Regions from separate parts of the Crenobacter cavernae genome, predicted to be linked through region 1. Evidence: riboswitches for the same ligand, from Rfam matches in the RefSeq annotation. Region 1 holds a riboswitch; the other holds the start of a gene.
What was found. Region 1 has a riboswitch for glycine ahead of gcvT (glycine cleavage system aminomethyltransferase GcvT). Riboswitches for the same ligand answer to the same signal wherever they lie in the genome.
Positions count from the first base shown of each region.

Region 1 (3,199 bases):
TCGCCCCCAGCCCGACCGGGCTGTTGCACGCCGGATCGCTGACCACCGCCGTCGGCAGCTACCTCGAGGCGCGCGGGCGCGGCGGCGAGTGGCTGCTCAGGATGGAGGATCTCGACCCGCCGCGCGAGACGCCCGGCGCGGCAGCGTCCATCCTGCATACGCTGGAGGCGTTCGGTTTCGAGTGGGACGGCGAAGTTGAATACCAGAGCCGCCGTCATCATTACTACCGCGATGCGCTCGATGCGCTCATTGCCGCGGGCAGCGCCTACCCTTGCGCCTGCACGCGCAAGCAGCTGGCCGAAATCGCCCGGCGAGGTGTCGAGGGTTTCGTCTATGCCGGCACCTGCCGGCCCGGCCTGCCGGCGGGCGGCAAGGCGCGCGCCTGGCGGCTGAGGGTGCCCTGCGGCGAGGTCGCTTTCACGGATGCCTTGCAGGGCGAGATCCGCCAGGACGTCGCGAGCGACGTCGGCGACTTCGTGCTGCTGCGCGCCGACGGTTTCTGGGCCTACCAGCTTGCGGTCGTCGTCGACGATGCGTTGCAGGGCGTCACCCACGTGGTGCGCGGCGCCGATTTGCTGGTGTCGACGCCGCGCCAGATCGTGCTGCAGCGCACACTCGATGTGCCTACGCCCGCCTACTGCCACCTGCCGGTGATGGTCAACGCCGCCGGCGAGAAGCTCTCGAAGCAGACGCTCGCGCCGGCGATAACCGCGGACCACGCCGCCGCCGAATTGCGCCAGGCGCTCGCCCGCCTCAAGCACGCGCCGCCCGCCGGCTGCGCAACGTTGGCCGAGCTCTGGGACTGGGCGCGCGCGAACTGGGACCTGGCGCGCGTCGGCGCCGGGCCGGTGACCGTTGCCTGAAGGTCCGAAGCCTTGGCCAAGGTCGGGACTTAAGGTTCCCCCTCTAGGGCTTACCCTTGGAAAGGCTCGCCGCTGGTTTTCCAGCCTTGCCAAGCGTCGCGGCCGCCGTCGATAATCGCAGCATCATGCAGGAGAGAGCAGCGGTCTTCCCCAGACTCCCGCTGCCGCCGAAGGCGCAAGCGCACCCGCAATCGCTCAGGCAAAAGGACTGCATGTGTCGGGCAGGCGTCGCTTGCCCATCAACTCTGGAGAGCGGCGCTTCGAGCGCCCACCGAAGGGGCTAACGGCACCGTTATAAACGGTCCGGAAAATCTCAGGTGACGGGACAGAGGGGTGTGTTTTTCAGGTTTTGAACACCTCGAGGACACCCATGACCGTCGCCATCCAACGCACTCCCCTCAACGCCACCCACCGCGAATTTTCCGCCAAGATGGTCGATTTCGCCGGCTGGGACATGCCCATCCACTACGGCTCGCAGCTGAAAGAGCACGAAGCGGTGCGCGCCGACGCGGGGATGTTCGACGTCTCGCACATGGTCGTGCTCGACATCACAGGCTCCGACGCCGAACCCTGGCTGCGTCATCTCTTGGCTAACGACGTCGCCCGCCTCAGGGAAGCCAACAAGGCGCTCTATTCGGCCATGCTCAACGAGCAGGGCGGCGTCATCGACGACCTGATCACCTACCGCACCGCCTGGGGCTTCCGCATGGTGGTCAACGCCGCCACCCGCGACAAGGACCTCGCGTGGATGCAGCAGCAATCCGAAGGCCGCGACGTCGTGCTCACCGTGCGCGACGAACTCGCGATGATCGCGGTGCAGGGCCCGAATGCCATTTCCAAGGCGCTGTCGGTGCTGCCGCCCGACTGGGCCGACGCGGTGACCGCGCTCAAGCCGTTTTCGGCGCTGCCGTTCGGCGACTGGTTCGTCGCGCGCACCGGCTATACCGGTGAAGACGGCCTCGAAGTCATGCTGCCGGCCGCAGACGCACCGGCCTTCTTTAAAAGGTTGGCCGAGGCCGGCGTCGTGCCGTGCGGACTTGGCGCACGCGACACGCTGCGCCTGGAGGCCGGCATGAACCTCTACGGCCACGATATGGACGAGACCGTCAGCCCGCTGCAAGCCGGCATGGGCTGGACCGTCGCGTGGGCGCCCGAAGAGCGCGACTTCATCGGCCGCAAGGCGCTCGAAGCAGAGAAGGCCGCCGGCATCGCGATGAAGCAGGTCGGCCTGGTGCTCGAGGGCAAGGGCGTGCTGCGCGAAGGCATGAAGGTCGCAACCGAAGCGGGCGACGGCGTGATCACCAGCGGCACCTTCTCGCCGACGCTGAAATTCTCGGTCGCGATCGCCCGCGTGCCGGCCGCCACGGCCGACGCCGCACAGGTCGACATCCGCGGCCAGCTCGTCGGCGCGCGCGTGGTGAAACTGCCCTTCGTGCGCAACGGCAAACGCGTATTCGAATAAAATAGCCCATGCTGGGCGACTGCCGCCCCCGCGTGGGACACCGAATTGAATCGACAGGAGAACAACTCATGAGCCAAATCCCGGCCGACCTCAAATACGTAGCCAGCCACGAGTGGCTGCGCCTGGAAGCCGACGGCACCGTGACCGTAGGCATCACCGACCACGCCCAGGAACTGCTGGGCGACGTGGTGTTCGTCGAACTGCCGCAGGCCGGCAGGACCTACGCCGAAGGCGAACAGGCCGGCGTCGTCGAGTCGGTGAAGGCCGCGTCCGACGTGTATGCGCCGATCGCCGGCGAAATCGTCGAAGTGAATGCCGCGCTCGAGGCCAACCCGGAGCTGGCCAACAGCGACCCGTACGGTGAAGCCTGGTTCTTCAAGGTCAAGCCGAGCGACGCCGCCGACCTCGACGGTCTGATGACCGCCGACGCGTACGCGCAAGAAGTCGGCGCCTAAGTCAGCCGTATCAGCCCTGCCATGTGCAGGGCTTTTTTGTCCCGCGAAAAACGGTAGAAGAATCATGTCGCTCACCCAACTGTTCAACCGCAACGAATTCGTCTCCCGCCACATCGGCATCGACGCCGCCGACACCCGCGCGATGTTGGCCGAGCTTAACGTCGCGTCGATGGCCGAACTGATCGACCAGACCGTCCCCGCCGACATCCGCTTCGGCAAGAAGCTCGCGCTGCCGGACGCCGTGCCGGAAGCCGAGGCGCTCGCGAGCCTCAAGGCCGTCGCGAGCAAGAACACCGTCAACAAGTCGTTCATCGGCCTCGGCTACTACCCGACGCTGACGCCGACCGTCATCCTGCGCAACGTGCTCGAGAACCCGGGCTGGTACACCGCGTACACGCCGTACCAGGCCGAGATCGCGC
Region 1 covers NZ_CP031337.1:1,970,319-1,973,517, forward strand. Annotated here, with positions in the region: gene gluQRS (tRNA glutamyl-Q(34) synthetase GluQRS) at 1-863, shown strand, start outside; glycine riboswitch at 982-1,084, shown strand; glycine riboswitch at 1,099-1,202, shown strand; gene gcvT (glycine cleavage system aminomethyltransferase GcvT) at 1,234-2,325, shown strand; gene gcvH (glycine cleavage system protein GcvH) at 2,394-2,780, shown strand; gene gcvP (aminomethyl-transferring glycine dehydrogenase) at 2,845-3,199, shown strand, end outside.

Region 2 (3,199 bases), 190 kb from region 1:
AGCGGGCCAATATAGTCCTTAGCGTAGCGGCTGAACGAGCCGGCGACCGGGTTATGGATCGCCATCTCGCCGAGCGCGCGCATGATCAGGAAGATGGCGAAGCCGCCGAGCGCGTACGAGATCATGATCGCCGGGCCGGCGAGCTTGATCGCCTTGGCCGAGCCGAGGAACAGGCCGACGCCGATCGCGGCGCCGAGCGCCATCAGGTTGATGTGCCTCTCTTCGAGGCCGCGGTGTAAGGTTTCTTGTTGCGGTGTTTGCTGCATGATTTCTCCCACCCCGGGGCAGCCCTCTGTCGGGGACGCTGTCGGGGGCTTTCTCCAGAAGATGCACGGACCGGACCGCCGGATGAGCGGGCCGGATGAAAGGTCGGGTGGCCTTGTGGGCCGGCGCGACCTGATGGAGTGCGCTAGCGTGACGTGTTCATGGCAAGACTCCTCAGACGGGGGCGAGACGCCGCCGGACGGCGGCCGAGACCGGCCGGGTTCCTGCAGTCGGTCGACGGCAGGCCCTGGCCGATGCGCATGCCCCCTCTGTCCGTTTGCCTGAGAGATTGACGGCGCCGACTCTCGTCGGCGCCTTTCCTTCGGCGAGGCCTACGGGTTGTGCGACGACGTCCCGCGGCCTACTCTCCAGAGTGCCCATCAACGCAACGGTCCTTTTGCCTGAGAGTTTCTGGGGCGATACCCCTTCGGCGCCGCCATTCAAGGCGATCTCTCCCGCTGCGTTCGCTAGGCTGATCGCACTCTAGGAAGCGACGTGCGTTCGCGTCAATCGGCGCCGGCACCGTCTTTATTTTGTGCTTCGCAGCAAAAACAAGCGTTTCAAAATCCAGTTTCCCACGCCGCGACTGAATATTTTCTCGTCATCACCGTTATTGCACCGCAATAGCCGTTTTCAAACACGCGGGTTCCCCCTTGTCTTTTCGCCGAATCATTATGTCGCCCTTTTTTCACACCCCGCCGAAATCCCCGCCTGACGGGCGTTTCCGTCCCCGGTAAAACCCTTAATCATTTACCCTCTGCGCGATTTTTATATTTCTTTCGGGCCCCGATTTTTTACGACTTGGCCGGTTGACATTCAAAAACCGATTAATTAAATTGCCAATCAGCTTATGTGACGCAGCGGGAGAGATCGCCTTGAATGGCGGCGCCGAAGGGGTATCGCCCCAGAAACTCTCAGGCAAAAGGACTGCCGCGTCGACGAGCTCTCTGGAGAGAAGGCACCGAGGCCGTCCATCGTGGACACGCCAGGCCCGGTCGCCTCGCCGAAGGAAGGCGATGGGTCTCACCCCGTCACCGTAATCTCTCAGGCAAACGGACAGAGGGGGCGCCAACCGACGTCAAGTCAAGTGCGCGCCCGCGTTCCGGATGCCCTTCCCCGCATTCGCCCGCTCCGTCTTCTTGACCGTGACGTCGGATTCATCCGCACTTCACCCGTCAGGAGAGAGACATGAGCGACATCAAATTCACCGAATCCCACGAATGGCTGCGCAGCGAGGCTGACGGCACCGCGACCGTCGGCATCACCGGCTTCGCGCAGGAACAGCTCGGCGACATCGTATTCGTGCAGCTGCCGAAGGTCGGCGAGCGTTTCGCCGCCGGCGACGAGGCGGCGACGATCGAATCGGTGAAGGCCGCCGGCGAGATCAAGATCCCGGTCGCCGGCACCATCGTCGAGGTGAACGCCGCGCTCGAAGGCGAGCCGTCTCTCGTCAACGACGCACCGCTTTCTGACGGCTGGTTCTTCAAGGTCAAGCTCGACGACGCAGAGGAGCTTGCCGGTCTCCTGACCGAAACCGCCTACCAGCAACTGGTCGGCGACCTCGCCTGATCCCGGGAGACCGCCATGAGCCAGCAACCCTACGCCGCACTGACCGAGCGCGAACTGTTCCAGCGCCGCCACATCGGCCCCGATACAAGCGAAAAAGAAGCGATGTTGGCCGAGCTTGACGTCGCGTCGGTCGACGAACTGATGAACCAGGTCGTGCCAGCAAGCATCCGCCTCGCCAAGCCGCTCGACCTGCCGGAAGGCTGCACCGAAGCCGAGGCGCTGACGCGCCTGGCCAAGATCGCCGGGCGCAACAAGGTGTTCAAGTCCTTCATCGGCATGGGCTACTACGATACCCACACGCCGCCGGTGATCCTGCGCAACGTGTTCGAAAACCCGGCGTGGTACACCGCGTACACGCCGTACCAGCCGGAGATCTCGCAGGGCCGGCTCGAGGCGCTGCTGAACTTCCAGACCATGGTCACCGACCTGACCGGCCTTCAGATCGCCAACGCGTCGATGCTCGACGAGGCGACCGCCGCGGCCGAGGCGATGACCTTCTGCCAGCGCCTGTCCAAGTCGAAGAGCAAGGTGTTCTTCGTCGCGCGCGACTGTCACCCGCAGACCATAGAAGTCATCCGCACCCGCGCCGAACCGCTGGGCATCGAGGTCGTCGTCGGCGACCCGCGCCGCGACCTCGCCGGCTTCGAAGCCTTCGGCGTGCTGCTCCAGTATCCGGGCTCGCACGGCGACCTGATCGACTACCGCTCCGTCACCGAGACCGCGCACGCCAACGGCGCGCTGGTCGTCGTCGCCGCCGACCTGCTGGCGCTGACGCTGTTGACCCCGCCGGGCGAATTCGGCGCCGACGTCGCGGTCGGCACCACGCAACGCTTCGGCGTGCCGATAGGCTTCGGCGGCCCGCACGCCGGTTACTTCGCGACGCGCGACGAGTTCAAGCGCACGATGCCGGGTCGCCTCGTCGGCGTATCGGTCGACAGCCATGGAAGACAAGCACTGCGCCTGGCGATGCAGACGCGCGAGCAGCACATCCGCCGCGAAAAGGCGACCAGCAACATCTGCACGGCGCAGGCCTTGCTCGCGATCATCGCCGGCCTCTACGCCGCCTACCACGGGCCGGAAGGGCTGAAGACGATCGCGCGCCGCGTGCACCGGCTGACCGCGACCTTGGCCGAGGGCCTGCGCCGCCTCGGCTTCAGCGTGCCGACCGAATCCTTCTTCGACACCGTCACCGTCGACACCGGCAAGCACACCGCGGTGCTGCACTCGCTCGCGCGTGCGCACTCTATCAACCTGCGCCAGGTCGACGGCACCCGCGTCGGCGTCTCTTTTGACGAGACGACCACCGCCGACGACGTGCAGGCGCTGTGGTCGATCTTCGCGATGGGCAATACGACGCCGTCGTTTG
Region 2 covers NZ_CP031337.1:1,775,361-1,778,559, reverse strand. Annotated here, with positions in the region: gene DWG20_RS08610 (amino acid permease) at 1-266, opposite strand, end outside; glycine riboswitch at 644-732, opposite strand; glycine riboswitch at 1,116-1,204, shown strand; gene gcvH (glycine cleavage system protein GcvH) at 1,453-1,833, shown strand; gene gcvP (aminomethyl-transferring glycine dehydrogenase) at 1,849-3,199, shown strand, end outside.
Region 2: another riboswitch for glycine. It lies ahead of gcvH (glycine cleavage system protein GcvH); the one in region 1 lies ahead of gcvT (glycine cleavage system aminomethyltransferase GcvT).